One region of the Pseudoalteromonas sp. D15MCD-2 genome, then DNA from elsewhere that is predicted to be linked to it. Evidence: predicted binding sites of a transcription regulator. Region 1 holds the regulator's gene; each other region holds the start of a gene.

Region 1 (4,254 bases):
GGCGACCAGCAGGTTTGGCAAGTAAAAGCCAAAGAAGCCACATTGTATGAAAACGATCAACTGATTTTTGAAGGGGATGTAGTTGCTAAAAACTTAACCCACAACGGCATGATTGAAGATATAAAAGCAGAAAACATTAATGTCGATATTGATAAAATGACCATGTTTTCTAAGCAACCTGTGACACTAACAGGACCGAATTTAAAGATTACCGGTAAAGGCTTAAAAGCCGATTTAAAAACCGAAATTGTTGAGTTAACTAACCATACACGAACCATATACTATGACCAATAAACTGAAGAAATTACTCCTGATCCCAAGCTTATTGATTGCCTTTTCGGGCGCAGCTGCCGAACAAACTGGCGCTCAGATTAGCATTAGCTCAGATCGCCAAGTAGGTAAACTAAAAGATGGCGTTGGCATATTCGAAGGTAATGTAGAGATCGTGCATGGTAATCGTCGTATTACCGCTGAACGCCTTGAAGCACACGGCGGTGACACCGAAGGTACAGTAGAGTTAATTATTGCCACAGGTAAGCCTGCTTACTTCGAAGAAAAGCAAACTGATGGCACCGTGATGAGCGCCAGCGCCGAAGAAGTTCGTTATGATGTTGCAAAACGCTTCTTAACCTTAAATGGTGAAGCTGAAGTTACTCAAGCAGGTCAAAAAGTAACAGCAAAAAGCATTACCTATGATATGGCACAGCAGCTGATCAGTGCTGAAAAAGACGAAAACTCAACAGATCGTGTACACACTATTTTAGTGCCTGTTGAAAATAAAAAAGACAATAAAGGTCAACCATGAGTACATTAAAAGCAGAGCTTTTAGCTAAGAGCTATAAAGGCCGCCAAGTGGTTAAAAATGTCGGTCTTGAAGTTGAAGCTGGCAGCATTGTTGGCTTGCTTGGCCCAAATGGTGCGGGTAAAACCACCACCTTCTATATGATTGTAGGCCTAGTCCCAAGCGACAAAGGTAAAATCAGCATTGATGATAACGATATTACCCTTTTACCAATGCACAATCGTGCCCGCTTAGGTATCGGCTATCTGCCACAAGAATCGTCAATTTTTCGAAAGTTAACGGTTTACCAAAACTTGATGGCTATTTTAGAAACCCGCAAAGATCTAAACAAAGCAGGTCGCGAAGAAACACTAAATAGCTTACTAGATGAATTTAGTATTCAACACATTCGTGACAGCCAAGGTATGGCGCTGTCAGGTGGTGAGCGACGCCGTGTAGAAATTGCTCGCGCATTAGCCGCTAATCCTAAATTTATCCTTTTAGATGAGCCTTTTGCTGGTGTTGATCCAATTTCAGTGTTAGATATAAAGAAAATTATTGAGCACCTAAAAAATCGTGGTATCGGTGTACTAATTACTGACCATAATGTTCGAGAAACCCTTGATGTTTGTGAAAAAGCCTACATTGTTTCTCATGGGGAGCTAATTGCATCAGGCACACCTGAGCACGTATTAGCAGACCAAACTGTACGCGATGTATATCTAGGCGAGCAATTCAGGCTGTAACCATTACGCCAGCGACTAGAGCATCTGCTAGACTTATAACAATGACAATAAATCGATAACTGTGTTTTTACAGTTATCGATAACTTAAAAAGGATTGTTAGGGATACATGAGGCAATCATTACAGCTGCGCATGGGCCAGCAACTTACAATGACTCCACAACTGCAACAAGCGATTCGTTTGTTGCAGCTCAGTACATTGGATCTCCAGCAAGAAATTCAAGAAGCGCTTGATAGTAATCCCCTACTTGAAGTGGAAGAAGCGGATTACAATGAAGAAAGCACCGGCAAGAATGAGCAAAAAGCGGAGTCTGACGATGTGCAAGTCAGCGCGTCTGCCGAAGAAGCACCTAGCGAGTACGAGCAAGAAAGTAGTGATGCTCTCAATAAAGACACCGTAAGCGATGACTTAGCCATGGATGTTACTTGGGATGAGTACATGAGTGCCGCCCCTTCAACATCATCAGGGCCAATGCCTGAAGATGAGTCTATCTATCAAGGTGCATCAACCGAAACTCTTCACGAATACCTAATGTGGCAATTACAGCTCACGCCATTTAGCCCTACTGATGAAGCGATTGCTGTGGCAATTGTAGAAGCTATCGATGATTCAGGTATTTTAACGGTAAGCTGTGAAGATATAGTCGAAAGCTTTAATCAAAATAACGATGAAGAAGAAATCGAACTTGATGAAGTCGAAGCGGTCTTAAAAAGAATTCAGTTATTTGATCCTGTGGGTATTGGCGCGCGCAGTTTACAAGAATGTCTGTGCATTCAGCTACGCCAATTCGATGCCGATACGCCATATTTAGCTGAAACTAAAATGGTTTTATCTGAGCATATCGAATTATTAGCGAGTCGCGACTATCGAACTTTGATGAAAAAGACTAAGCTTAAAGAAAACGAGCTTAAAGAAGTGATGACGCTCATCCACAGCTTAAATCCTAAGCCTGCGGATAGCATAGTACGCGAAGAATCTGAGTACGTTATACCTGATGTATCAGTGAAAAAAGTGAAAGGCCGCTGGGTAGTCGAGTTAAACCCAGATTGTATGCCAAAGATTAGAGTGAACAGCCAATATGCAGCTATGTCTCGCTCTGTTAAATCAAGTAGCGACAGCCAATTTATTCGCTCTCACTTACAAGAAGCAAAGTGGTTTATTAAGAGCTTAGAAAGCCGTAACGATACGCTATTAAAGGTGACCAACTGTATCGTTCAACAACAACAAGCTTTCTTTGAGCATGGCCCTGAGGCAATGAAGCCGATGGTGCTAAATGATGTTGCTGAAATGGTCGAAATGCATGAATCGACGATTTCACGGGTAACAACGCAAAAATATATGCATACCCCACGGGGTATTTTTGAGTTGAAATATTTCTTCTCAAGCCATGTCAGCACCGAAAATGGTGGTGAGTGTTCTTCTACAGCAATACGCGCTTTAATCAAGAAGTTAGTCGCTGCAGAAAACTCAGCTAAACCATTGAGTGATAGCAAAATTGCAGATATATTGGCTGAGCAAGGAATTAAAGTAGCTAGACGTACAATTGCAAAATATCGTGAGTCTCTAGCAATACCTCCGTCTAATCAGCGTAAGAGTCTGATTTAGACGTTTTACATAGAAGGAAAAATGCTTATGCAACTAAATTTAACTGGTCGTCATGTAGAAATCACAGATTCATTAAGAGACTATGTAAACACCAAGTTTGCAAAACTAGAAAGGCATTTTGACCATATTAATAATGTTCATGTCATTCTAGATGTAGAAAAATTAAGCCAAAAAGCAGAAGCAACTTTACATGTAAACGGAGGCGAATTGTTCGCTTCTACAGAACATCAAGATATGTACGCAGCCATTGACTCACTGATCGATAAACTTGATCGCCAAGTCATTAAACACAAAGAGAAATTAGCTCGACATTAAATTATGAAACTAAGTTCACTTACTAACCAGGACTGCAGCAAAGCTGCGGTCCTTTTTAATAGCAAAAAAAGAATTCTTGAATATATCAGCGAACTGGCCCACCAGCAGCTTCCTCATTTATCGCAACAAGATATCCTAGATGCTTTACTCAACCGAGAAAAACTAGGTAGCACCGGCATTGGCCGAGGTATTGCTATTCCACATGGCCGAATGAGCGGCGCAGATGAGCCTCATGCATTTGTGATAGTGAGTGAATCCCCTATTAATTTTGATGCAATTGATAATCGTCCAGTTGATATTTTTGTGGCACTCATCGTACCAGATGGTGACTGTCAGCTTCACCTAAAGACCTTATCAACAATTGCTGATAGACTTAAAGATAAAGAATTTTGTAAACAGCTGCGTAGTGCTACTACCGATCAGCAACTGTTTCAGGTCATATCAGCAGAGGCATAAATGGAATTAATAATTATCAGCGGTCGCTCAGGCTCAGGTAAATCGGTCGCTTTACGAGTACTTGAAGACTTAGGCTATTATTGCGTTGATAATATTCCGGTTAATTTACTGCCTTCGCTCGTACGTAGTGTGTCTGATAACTACGATAAAATAGCGGTCAGTATCGACGTACGTAACTTACCGAAAGAGCAGCAAGAATTTAATGATATTCTTGAGTACCTGCCAGGTTTCGCAAACCCAACACTATTCTATTTAGACAGTGATGACCAAACTCTGATCAAGCGCTTTTCAGAAACACGCCGCTTGCATCCACTATCTATTGATTCTTTGCCGCTTGATCTGGCCATTAAAC
Region 2 (4,254 bases), 2.2 Mb from region 1:
TACTCAATGAAGGGTAAAAGCCATGATTGCGGTAGCAAAATTGGTTATTTAAAAGCCATCGTTGAGTTTGCACTGCGTCGTGATGAATTCAAAGGTGAGCTTACAGACTTCATAAAGTCGCTGGTTAAATAAGCAATTCAAATTACCTAGTTGAAAATTATGTAAAAAAAAGTGTCTATATGGCACTTTTTTGTTATTTACATGTTCCTCCCAATTGTCGATTATTACCCAATAAAGGATTTTTCTGATATACCTAAGTCTTAACGCATTGTTAAGATTAAAGATCAGTGAGATGCTTATTTACCCCTGTAGGATAGTTAAACTCAGCTATACTTATAAAAATACCTATGTAAAGACGGATTTTTATTGCTTTAGGTTGTCTAATATGAAAACTTAAGTATTAGGGTGTCATTAAGTTTTTATTGCAGTTAGTTAAGCGCTGTACTGAAAATATTATAATAACAAATAATGTGTTAGAGTTTTCTTATGCAATGCCGTAAATCACTTTTATGGTTTTTGTATAGGTAAGTGCTAACAGATAGACTTCTTTAAAAAGAAGCAAATTTTTAATGGTACGTTTAAGAATCCTACTTATGAAATATTGCTCAAAACCTTTGCGTTACAGTATATACCTGTTGGTGTTATTGACTGTGTCTGGTTGCAGTAATAAGGCATTTCCTGATATCTCTTTTAACAAGCTTCCTGTTTTCAATGTTGTTCAGTACCTTAGCGATGTAACGCTAATGCAAAACTCACTTTTGTTGGCGCAAACCCAAAGTGAACCGGTCAGTACAGTGTTAGATCAGGCTGATACTTCTCAAGCACTATCAAGCGACTCTAAAGACTCTGTTAAACCTGACTATGCATTTGCTTTGCAATTAGCGTCTGTTAATACGGAACAAGATCTAGCTTATACATTAAAGAAAATGGCTAAACGAGCACCCAGCATTTTTCAAGGAAAGCCGATACTTAATGTTGAAGTCGCTGATGTAAATGAGCATACCTACTATCGACTTAAGTTTGGTGGCTATAAGTATTTGAAAAACGCGAAAGCTGATTGTGAAGCGATTAAACGACAAGGCATTGATTGCTGGGTAAGTAACTACACTGACAACCGAATTTATTTTTAGCGTCAAATATTCACTCTAAAGATGGCATTTTTATTGCTAAGATTTAAGTCTGTTTTTTAGAATTGACGTCACCATGCATTTTTCTATTTTCTCTAAATATCTATTTATAACCATCTGCTTAACTGCTCTAACAGCATGTATGATGAGCCAAGAGCAAACCCAGCCAGCTTACACTGAGCAGCAAGTACAGCAATTTGCTGCCGAGTGGCAAAATAAACAACCTAGTATTGAACGTCTTGCGTTGATGGAAAAAGACCTTGCGTTGTTAATCGAAGTGCTTTCAGCCAATAGCGATTTAACCGCACAACCATCACAATTTGAGCCACAAAATGATGTGATTATTCATCAAAGCGAACAAACGCAAGTACAGCAAGCATCATCCACAGACTCACTTGAGGCGATTATTGCAGCAAATAAAGCGGCTGAAGCGGGCGTGCAATTAGGTTTATATTTAACGCCGAAAAAAGTTAGTCATCAGGTCTTAAAGCTTAAACGTGATTATCCTGCTGTTTTAAATGACCTTGATTTTCGTTTTAAAACACGAGAGCAAAAAGGCGTAACCTTGTATGGATTGAGGGCTGGTCCATTTGCAAATTATACTCAGGCTACTGCATTTTGTGAGATAGCCAAAAGAATGGGGCAAACCTGTGTGACGGCACCGTTTCTTGGGCAGATACTATAACCGCTTATTTAACAACAGAAGGGAATTGACCCTTCTGATAAACCATTCGCCTCCTCAAAAAATTAGTTACATCAGCCTACACAATTAAATCATTGTCTGAATGCAACGCTAGCTTATTGGTATTTTAGAAGTGACGTGTTCTTGTTACCACGCTTCGGCTTTTCATAATAATCCCATCAACAATAATACTTAGGCATAATTATTGCTTTGTACTTACTAAGTTTAGTGAGGATGGCAATTATGCGCCTGTTATTTTATTCAGTTTTTTTAGTGTTGGTGGGTTGTAGCTTAACTGAAGAGCCACAAAAAACGCCCCCTAGAGAAACCCCAAAATCGCCGATGGCACCTTATACGGTGCACCAATACGTTGCTGATTTAAGTAGTCAGCTGAGCCGTATTCAAGGCCCTTACAAAGGCAATGCACGTATTGCTGTGACCAGTTTTTATATGGCTGATGGCTTAGGTACTGATTTAGCAGAAGATCAGGGCAGTGGCTTGAGTCAGCAAATTCAAGAAAGTTTATTAACGCAATTTACTCAGCTTGGTTTTCATACCATAGAGTATCGATTAGAAAATACTTTAAATTTGCAGCAATCGGCCGATAGTGTACTTAGTCGTGATGTAAATACTTTGCGTCAACGTCAGAATATTGACTTTGTTATTACCGGCACACTGACGCGGCAACAACATGCCTACATAGTTAACGCCCGATTGGTAAATACCAAAGATCTGCGAATAGTATCAGCAGCAAGCACCGAAATCCCTATCAATGTAATGTGGGGCGCTGAAAAAGTTCAGCAACGTGATGGCCAGTTGTATCGAAGCGAATATTAAGAGGAACTCATTTAATGAAACGTTTAATTTTAACTTTATGTTTGCCGTTTGGCTTTGGTTGCTCGTCAATGTTAACTGGTGATGCAACACAACACGAAAATGATCCTCAGTTAGCTGCGCAAAGAGAAGTTGCCGCGCCGCATAGTAATGACAGTGTGTTTCAAACCAATCAGGCGGTAATGAATAACAGCACTTTTACAGCAGCCCCAACTCGTAAAAATATCAATCACTATGTACGTGGCATCATGCAGGATTTAGTTGAAAACTTGCAATATGTTAGTGATAACACACCAGTTGCTGTTTCAAGCTTTGTGTACCTTGATGCAGATTACAACTCAACAAATTTGCTGGGTAATCAAATTGCCGAAAGTTTTATTCATGAACTTCATGCGTTTGGTGTGCCTGTCATTGATTTTAAAACCACTGATTATATGCGTGTGACGCCAAGTGGTGACTATGTTTTCAGTCGTGATTATTTAGAGTTAAGCCAAGATCAAAACTTCAATTATGTATTGGCGGGTACTTTGGTTAATCATCAAAGTGGTGTGCTCGTTAATGCCCGCATTGTTGGTTTAGCAAGCAAAGCTGTTGTAGGTTCAGCTCAAGGCTTTATACCACAATCAGTGGTTGATGCCCTTGATAGTACTAACCGTAGTGATGGTATTACACTTAAACAAGCAAGTGAGTAAGCTATGAAAGGTTTTGTCTTCGCATCGTTAACGCTCGCGCTTTCTGGCTGCCAATTGCTGCCAGAGCAATCAGCAGAGCCGCAAAATACCGCTCAAAGCGCACCTGCATCAGCAAGTACTCAAGTCGATTATGTTGCTATGCTGCAAGCGCTTGAGCAAAAAGGTATGCAGCAGGATAATGCTAACCATCGTTTATTTGTGCCTTATCAACATCATAAAACCGTTGTTAATTATGTCGAGCAAATGGCCCTTGAGTTAGTGGATACCATGCAACAAGAAAGCGAGTTAGGAATAGCCATAACTAGCTTTGTTGATTTAGATGCGAGCCTAAAAAATAGCTCTCAACTTGGTAATCAACTCTCTGAAACAATGATGCACCAGCTGCAAAAATTTGGGTTTGGCGTTGTTGATTTTAAAGCGATGGATATCATTAGTGTGACCTCACGTGGTGATTTTGTGATGTCGCGTGATGTAGAAGAGTTGGCAGAGCGTCGCATTGCCAGCCATGTTCTTACTGGCACGCTTATATATCGCCCAAATGGTGTTGAAGTGAATGCTCGAGTAATTAATTTAAACTCAAAGCTGGTTATTGCCAGCGCACAAAAAGTGATCCCTTATTTTGTGCTAAAGAATGAGTCAATCAAATCAGCAACTGCTCGCGTTAACTAGCCTCATTATTTTGCCAATCGACTTACTAACAAGTCGATTGGTTTATTCTCTTGATTACCAAAGCCTTAGACCGTTATAATTTTAGCTACAAGCTACAAGCTACAAGCTACAAGCTTTACCTCAGCTTTTGAGTGGCCTCTTAGTTAAATGGATATAACGGCCCCCTCCTAAGGGGCAGTTACAGGTTCGATTCCTGTAGGGGCTACCAAATCTCATTTTTTGAATAGCACCCCTAATAATTTCATCAAAA
Region 3 (4,254 bases), 2.9 Mb from region 1:
GGTTTAGAAAAGATAGTACAGATGGGGGAGTTAGTAAAAAGTTGCGAGTGGTTAGTGGTTAGTGGTTAGTGGTTAGAACAAAGTAAAATACATTTCCTCAACAACAAGATTGTTTGTGTAATTACCTAAAAAATAACCCCCTCTCGATCAACTGATATCTGACTTCTGAAATCTAACTTCTCGATTTTTGACGGCTAACGGCTAATCATACAACAAAAAACCGCCGTATTTTTCAATACGGCGGTTTTAATTTTGTAAAACTAAAAGACCTTATTAGTCTTTAGCTTGACGGCTCGCACGCTTACGCTCACTTTCAGTTAAGTGACGCTTACGAATACGGATGTTCTCAGGTGTAACTTCCACTAACTCGTCATCATCGATGAACTCAATCGCTTGTTCAAGCGTGTAGTTTAGTGGTGGAACAAGTGTTTGTGCTTCATCTGTACCAGATGCACGAACGTTTGTAAGTTGCTTACCTTTAAGCGCGTTTACTGTTAGGTCGTTGTCACGGCTGTGGATACCGATAACCATACCTTCGTAAACTTCAACACCGTGACCGATGAATAACTTACCACGGTCTTGTAAGTTGAATAATGCGTTAGTAAGTGCTTTACCTGTTGCGTTTGCAATCATTACACCATTCTTACGAGCACCGATAGTACCGCCTTTGTGTGGACCATAGTGATCGAATGTGTGGTAAAGAAGACCAGAACCAGACGTTAATGTCATGAATTCAGTTTGGAAACCAATTAAGCCACGGCTTGGGATCATAAAGTCCATACGTACACGGCCTTTACCATCTGGAGACATGTCTGTTAGTTCACCCTTACGAAGACCAATTTGTTCCATGATAGAACCTTGGTGCTCTTCTTGACAGTCGATTGTAAGTGTTTCGTATGGCTCTTCTTTTTGACCATCAACTTCACGAAGGATTACTTGTGGACGAGATACAGCAAGCTCGTAACCTTCACGACGCATGTTCTCGATTAAGATACCTAAGTGTAACTCACCACGACCAGAAACACGGAAGCTATCTGGGTTGTCAGTTTCTTCAACACGTAATGCAACGTTGTGAACAAGCTCAGCTTGTAAACGCTCAAGGATGTTACGTGAAGTTACGAATTTACCTTCTTTACCAGCAAATGGTGATGTATTTACAGAGAACGTCATTGTTACTGTAGGCTCATCAACACTTAGCGGTGGTAATGCTTCAACGGTATTTATATCACAGATAGTGTCTGAGATTTTCAGCTCACCAAGACCTGTGATAGCAATGATGTCACCCGCGCCTGCAGACTCTGCTTCATGACGCTCAAGACCTAAGTAGCTCATTACTTGGCCAACTTTACCATTACGCTTAGTACCATCTGCACTAACAATTGTTACTTGTTGGTTAGGGCGAACAGTACCACGCTTGATACGACCTACACCGATAACACCGATGTACGAGTTGTAGTCAAGCTGAGAAATTTGCATTTGGAAAGCACCTTCAGGATCTGCATCCGGTGGAGATACTTCGTCAACGATCATCTGGAACATTGGTTCCATGTTTTCTGATGGCTCGTCTAAATCCATTGTTGCCCAGCCGTTGATAGCTGATGCATAGATTACTTTAAAGTCTAACTGTTCATCAGTTGCACCTAAGTTATCGAATAAGTCGAAAACTTGGTCCATAACCCAGTCAGGACGTGCGCCTGGTTTGTCGATTTTGTTGATAACAACAATCGGTGTTAAACCTTGTGCGAATGCTTTTTGCGTTACGAAACGCGTTTGCGGCATTGGACCTTCTTGAGCATCAACAAGTAGTAATACTGAGTCAGCCATCGAAAGTACGCGTTCTACTTCACCACCGAAGTCGGCGTGTCCTGGGGTGTCTACGATATTGATATGGTAGTCGTTCCAAGAGATAGCTGTGTTTTTAGCTAAAATGGTAATACCACGCTCTTTCTCAATGTCGTTTGAGTCCATTACGCGCTCTTCGTTACCGCCGCGCGTTTCTAATGTGCCTGATTGCTCAAGCAGTTTATCAACCAAAGTTGTTTTACCGTGGTCAACGTGGGCGATAATCGCTATATTTCTTAACTTTTCGATGCTCATATTTTTTCTCAGAGAAATTGAATCTCATTGATCCTGCAAGATCTACGCACTCACCTGCGTTTTCACCAGATGTCCCAGCATAGGATTTAAAAGGGCGCATATTATCCCTTAATAATGGCATGGATGAAAGTTTATCCAATATAAATTTATAAACTTTCTTCAAGCTTTTTATAAGTATCTGTTTTATAAATGACAAATTTATTAAAATTAAAGTGAATCTTAGCTCAAAACTGGCGAAATTTTCGTTTTTGAACCATATTTTGGCACTAAATCGTGTTCATAACTGAAAAATTGGCACGCTCAATAATTGTGCAAAACAAGGTCGCACTTTTTACGCACCAGAATGATCTTTTTACGCACCAATTTAGTGCAACAAAAGTTAACAAAACAAAGCCTTGTTTGTTTTTTGTAAGTCTAAACAAGGTGTTAAAAAAATGGCACGAAACCAGCTTATATAAGCGAAAAGCAATAATGCAGCAAAAAATAAAACCCAACAATTGGAGGACACATGTCACAATCGGTTTTAGATTTTATCAAAGAAAATGACGTTAAGTTCATTGATTTACGCTTTACTGATACCAAAGGTAAAGAACAGCATGTTTCTATTCCTCATCATCAAATTGATGAAGATTTCTTCGAAGACGGCAAAATGTTTGACGGTTCTTCAATTGCTGGCTGGAAAGGTATCAACGAATCAGACATGGTACTTATGCCTGTTCCTGAGTCTGCGAAAATGGACCCGTTTTCTGAAGAAGCTACACTAATCGTACGTTGTGACGTAGTTGAGCCTTCAACACTTCAAGGTTATGAGCGTGATCCACGTTCTGTTGCAAAACGCGCTGAAGAGTACATGCGTTCTACTGGTATTGCTGACACTGTTTTATTCGGTCCAGAGCCAGAGTTCTTCCTTTTTGATGACGTTAAATACAAATCAGACATGTCTGGTTCTATGTACAAAATCGATTCTGTAGAAGCTGCTTGGAACTCAGATAAAGATTACGAAGGTGGCAACATGGGTCACCGTCCAGGTGTTAAAGGCGGTTACTTCCCGTGTTCTCCTGTTGATTCATCACAAGACTGGCGTTCAGCAACTTGTTTAGTTCTTGAAGAACTAGGTCAAGTAGTTGAAGCTCACCACCACGAAGTAGCAACTGCAGGTCAAAATGAGATCGCAACGCGCTTCAATACAATGGTATTAAAAGCTGACGAAATTCAAGAGATGAAATATGTTATCCATAACATGGCTCACCTTTACGGAAAAACAGCGACATTCATGCCTAAACCAATCGTAGGTGATAACGGTTCTGGTATGCACTGCCACCAATCTTTAGGTAAAGATGGCGTAAACATCTTCGCTGGTGACAAATACGCTGGTCTATCTGAAGAAGCTCTTTACTACATCGGTGGTATCATCAAGCACGCTAAAGCAATCAACGCATTTGCTAACGCATCAACTAACTCATACAAGCGCCTAGTACCAGGCTTCGAAGCACCAGTAATGCTTGCATATTCTGCACGTAACCGTTCTGCTTCAATCCGTATCCCAGTGGTACCGTCTGCAAAAGCACGTCGTATCGAAATTCGTTTCCCTGATCCAACAGCTAACCCATACTTAGCATTCTCTGCAATGCTTATGGCTGGCCTAGACGGTATCAAAAACAAGATCCACCCTGGCGATGCAATGGACAAAGACTTATACGATCTACCTGCTGAAGAAGCAGCTGAGATCCCACAAGTTGCATCTTCTTTATCTGAAGCACTAGCATCATTAGACGCTGACCGTGAGTTCTTAACTCAAGGTGGCGTATTCACTGATGACCTAATCGATGCATACATCGCGCTTAAAGGTCAAGAAGTTGAAAAACTTAACATGACAACTCACCCAGTTGAGTTCGAAATGTACTACAGCGTGTAACACACGCTGTAGCAGAATTATCTAAAAGATAATAAATGTGTGTTCTCAAGCCCGCTCTGCGGGCTTTTTTAATGGTAATTGAGCGGGTTCTACTCTACAGTTTTATTTAGATTAAAAAATGCAGGGTTGCAGGGTGAAAAGCACAACTTTATTGGTACTATCGCTGATTTTTATAAGCTTTTTTGGCTATAGCGCAGCGCAGAAAGTGTATTCTTGGAAAGATAAAAACGGCGTTTTAGTAT
Region 4 (4,254 bases), 2.2 Mb from region 1:
GCATCGTGAATATGAACTGGGAAAAAATAATGCCGCCGCCTTCGGGAGCCGGACGTTATTCTTACCTAACTGCGGTCACTGAGATTGAAAACGAATTAGTTGAAATTCTCGATGTAGAAAAGATATTAAACGAAATTTGCCCAGTTAACACTGAAGTGAGTGCTGAAGTAGTTGGTGAAGGTGAGATTCAGCGTGACTTGGGTGAGCGTATTGTCTTTATTGCTGATGACTCTGCAGTAGCTCGAAACCAAGTCAAGCGTGCGCTTGAACCTCTAGGTGTACAAACTGAACTAGCTAAAAACGGAAAAGAAGCTCTTTTACGTTTAAGAGAGATTGCTCAGTTCGATTGTCAAAATGATATTACTGAACGTGTTGGTCTATTAATATCTGATGTAGAAATGCCAGAAATGGACGGTTATACCTTAACCGCTGAAATTAAGGCAGATCCAAAATTATCACCTTTGCATGTGATCTTGCATACCTCTTTAAGTGGGGTGTTTAACCAAGCAATGATCGAAAAAGTGGGTGCTGATGATTTTATTGCAAAATTTAACCCAGATGAATTAGCGACAGCTGTGAAGAAGTGGGTTCATTGTGATTAATTATTTATAGGTGGTATTACTTTGGAAAATAAGCATTTACAACAAAGCGAATACGATCAATTCCGCTCTTTTTTAGAGCAACAATGTGGCATTGTGCTTGGCGATAATAAACTTTATCTAGTTAAAAGCCGCCTTGCGCCGCTTATGGCGCGTTTTAATGTTGAGTCTTTATCACAGTTGGTAAGTAAAACACTAAGCCCTCATGAGAGGCAGCTTCGTGCCGCTGTCGTTGATGCGATGACAACCAATGAAACGCTTTGGTTTCGTGACCAATATCCGTTTGAGTTATTGAAAACAAAACTATTTCCTGAGCTTAAAGATGTGCGTAGGCCACTAAAAATATGGTCAGCGGCAAGTTCATCAGGACAAGAGCCGTACTCAATTGCTATGTCTGTTGCCGAGTTCCAATCTAAAAACCCAGGTGTATTAAAGATGGGTGCGCAAATTATTGGCACTGATATCTCTAATACCATGCTTGATATGTGCAAGAATGCTGAGTATGACTCGCTGGCGCTCGCTCGTGGCTTGTCGATGGAGCGTCGTCAAAAGTTCTTCAAGGACAGCGGTAATGGAATGGCTCAGGTAGTTGACCCTATACGTAAAATGGTCAGCTTTAGACATTTAAACTTACTCGATTCATATGCCCTAATGGGCAAGTTTGACATCATATTTTGCCGTAATGTGTTGATTTACTTTTCACCAGAAGTAAAAGCTAAAATCATTTCTCAATTTGCTCAAGCTTTAAACCCGAAAGGTTACCTGTTTTTAGGTGCGTCAGAATCAATGGCGGGCTTAAGTGATAGCTTTGATATGGTTCGTTGTAACCCAGGTATCATCTATCAGAAAAAGTAAACTCTCCTTAGCAACCTAGTCCTTAGGTTGCTAAATTTACCTATTTTTCAGTCTCTTATATAAATCAAATTACTCCTAAATTTTTGGCTTAGCTTTTGCATTAACCACTACAGAGTCAATTTTTTGGAGATGGTTATGGCTATCAGTTTTGATAAAGCATTTGGTGTTCATCCTCATGCGATGTTGATCCGTTCACAACGCGCTGAGTTATTAGCGACAAATATCGCTAATGCTGATACGCCGGGCTATAAAGCGAAAGATATCGATTTTGCCTCGGCATTAAAAGCGGCAAAAAGCAACCAACAAGGCGGCAATAGCATGGTAAGAACCGATGCTAAACATATTGCCGGGGGCAGTCGTTTTGTTGGCAGCGCAGAAATGTTTCGTACGCCAAATCAAGCAGATACAGGTGATGGTAACTCAGTCGATATACAAGTGGAACGAAACTTGTATGTACAGAACTCATTAGAGTATCAGGCAAGCCTGCAATTTATGAGTAGTAAAATTAAAGGCCTTAAAAAAGCCCTCGGTAGTCAAGGAGCTTAATCATGAGTTTGTATAATGTTTTTGATATTTCAGCAACCGGTATGAGTGCGCAAAATGTTCGCTTAAATACCACAGCCAGTAATATCTCGAATGCAAATACGATTAGTTCTAGTCAAGATCAGACATATCGAGCGCGCCACCCTGTTTTTGCTGCAGAGTTGACTAAAGCGTCAGCATCACAAAGCAATCCTCAGGGCTCTTCTGTTGGCGTTAAAGTGTTAGGCATTGTAGAGAGTGATAAACCTCTACAAATTGAATATAACCCGAACCACCCAAGTGCGGATGAAAATGGTTATATCTACAAACCTAACGTTAATGTTGTAGAAGAAATGGCAAATATGATTTCTGCCTCTCGCTCTTACCAAACAAATGTGCAAGTTGCTGATGCAGCTAAGCAAATGTTAAGTAAAACACTGTTGTTAGGACAACGGTAACCGAGGATAAGTTATGAGTAACGACATCAGCTCTGCATCATCATCCTATATGGATAGTTTGCGTTGGAATCAAAGTAGTACGCAAACAACTGAAGAAGACAACAACACGCTTTCTCAGGAAGATTTCTTTTCGTTGTTAACACAGCAGTTGTCGTTTCAGGATCCGAGTAATCCTGCTGATAACGATCAAATGATTGCGCAGATGACGAACTTTACCATGGCTGAAGGTATTTCAAACTTAAACGAGAAGTTTGATTCACTCACTGCATCAATGACATCAAATTCTGCGTTACAGGCTTCGACTCTTGTTGGTAAGCAAGCGTTACTTGAGTCTGACACCATTGATTTTGATGGCGAAAATCTAGCTAAAGGGTCGGTGGTTGCAGAAACCGCTGTTGAATCTTTAACGCTAAGAATAACGGATTCATCAGGCCAGTTAGTGCGTACCATTGAATTAGGTTCTCAGTCAGCGGGTGCACTTCGTTTTGAATGGGATGGTAAAGACAATGATGGCAATGTGCTACCTGAAGGTGAATATGACATCAGTGCTGAAGGCTTTGTAAATGGAGACTACAGCAGTATGCCAATGGCGACCTTTAAGAATATTGAAAGTGTCAATATTAATGGCGCAAGCGGCATTATCGTAAATACAAAAGAGGGTGCGGTTAGGCTAACTGATATAGCTGAAATCGCATAAGTAAAAAAGGTTTGGGTTAGCTTAGGCTAAGAGATAGGTTAGAGGTGAGTTATGAGCTTCAATATTGCATTAACAGGCTTAGCAGCCGCGCAAAAAGATTTAGACGTTACCGCAAATAACATTGCTAACGTTAATACTACGGGCTTTAAAGAGTCTCGTGCAGAGTTCGCTGATGTATACGCATCATCAGTATTTAGTTCTGGTAAAACAAAAAATGGTGACGGTGTAAGAACAACAATGGTGGCACAACAATTCCACCAAGGTTCGTTATCTTTCACAAATAACTCACTTGACTTAGCGATCACTGGTGAAGGTTATTTCGCAATGGCGAATGACCTAGGTGCACAAGACTTCACATATACCCGAGCAGGTGCGTTTAAATTAAATAAAGATAACTTTGTAGTCGATGCTAATGGCAACTATCTACAAGGTTTCCCTGTTGATGAAGCAACCGGTGATACCACTTCTGTTAGCTTAAGTACATCTTCTGCACTACAAATTCCTGATGCATCAGGTTCACCACGTGCAACCACGAATGTTTATTCATCTTTTAATCTAGACTCTCGAGCAACTTCACCGTCAGTGACGCCGTTTGATCCTGAGACAAGTGCTTCATATAACAGCTCAACATCAACAACAGTGTATGATTCATTAGGTGAGCCACATATTTTACAATTCTTTTTTGTGAAAACTGATTCAACAACTACTGGTAATGAAAATGAGTGGGAAGTGTATGCTACTTTAGATGAAAAACCGTTTGCTGCGGATGGTACTGAGCAAACTACGTCGCCATACACGCCTATTTCGACTTTTCAGTTTGACTCAAGTGGTTTACCACTAAATACAGATGGTGTAGCAAACACTGACACTACGTTTGACCCATTAACGTTACCAAATGGTGTTGGTGCTGCGGCAGGCTTATCTGACTTACTTTCTAATGGTGCCAGCTTCCCAGATGATGTCACTATTAATTGGCGTGATGAAGCAGCAACAACAAATAAAATTCCTACTCAGTATGCTAGTAACTTTGAAGTAAAAGCACTGGAACAAGATGGTGCGACTGTAGGTCGTCTATCAGGTATCGATATCGGTTCTGACGGTAAAATTGTTGCTTCATACAGTA

The links. The regulator sigma-54, encoded in region 1, starts transcription at its own class of promoters, with help from an activator protein. The targets are predictions, from matches to a motif close to GTTGGCACGNNNNTNGNNT.
Region 2: AADY36_RS12470 (FlgO family outer membrane protein) is a predicted target of sigma-54. The motif match lies at 2,002-2,020, and genes of this name have one in related genera.
Region 3: glnA (glutamate--ammonia ligase) is a predicted target of sigma-54. The motif match lies at 2,531-2,549, and genes of this name have one in related genera.
Region 4: flgB (flagellar basal body rod protein FlgB) is a predicted target of sigma-54. The motif match lies at 1,537-1,555, and genes of this name have one in related genera.

What each region holds. Positions count from the first base shown of each region.
Region 1 is NZ_JBCFQE010000001.1:472,703-476,956, reverse strand. Features, by position in the region: gene lptC (LPS export ABC transporter periplasmic protein LptC) at 1-294, shown strand, start outside; gene lptA (lipopolysaccharide transport periplasmic protein LptA) at 284-805, shown strand; gene lptB (LPS export ABC transporter ATP-binding protein) at 802-1,527, shown strand; gene AADY36_RS02140 (RNA polymerase factor sigma-54) at 1,635-3,131, shown strand; gene hpf (ribosome hibernation promoting factor) at 3,159-3,446, shown strand; gene ptsN (PTS IIA-like nitrogen regulatory protein PtsN) at 3,450-3,902, shown strand; gene rapZ (RNase adapter RapZ) at 3,903-4,254, shown strand, end outside.
Region 2 is NZ_JBCFQE010000001.1:2,706,827-2,711,080, reverse strand. Features, by position in the region: gene galU (UTP--glucose-1-phosphate uridylyltransferase GalU) at 1-132, shown strand, start outside; gene AADY36_RS12480 (SPOR domain-containing protein) at 594-1,130, shown strand; gene AADY36_RS12475 (SPOR domain-containing protein) at 1,204-1,812, shown strand; gene AADY36_RS12470 (FlgO family outer membrane protein) at 2,053-2,646, shown strand; gene AADY36_RS12465 (FlgO family outer membrane protein) at 2,661-3,335, shown strand; gene AADY36_RS12460 (FlgO family outer membrane protein) at 3,339-4,004, shown strand; tRNA gene AADY36_RS12455 (tRNA-Arg) at 4,138-4,212, shown strand.
Region 3 is NZ_JBCFQE010000001.1:3,400,961-3,405,214, forward strand. Features, by position in the region: gene typA (translational GTPase TypA) at 274-2,097, opposite strand; gene glnA (glutamate--ammonia ligase) at 2,606-4,012, shown strand; gene AADY36_RS15615 (DUF4124 domain-containing protein) at 4,146-4,254, shown strand, end outside.
Region 4 is NZ_JBCFQE010000001.1:2,692,168-2,696,421, reverse strand. Features, by position in the region: gene AADY36_RS12395 (chemotaxis protein) at 1-602, shown strand, start outside; gene AADY36_RS12390 (CheR family methyltransferase) at 624-1,454, shown strand; gene flgB (flagellar basal body rod protein FlgB) at 1,590-2,000, shown strand; gene flgC (flagellar basal body rod protein FlgC) at 2,003-2,434, shown strand; gene AADY36_RS12375 (flagellar hook assembly protein FlgD) at 2,448-3,131, shown strand; gene flgE (flagellar hook protein FlgE) at 3,183-4,254, shown strand, end outside.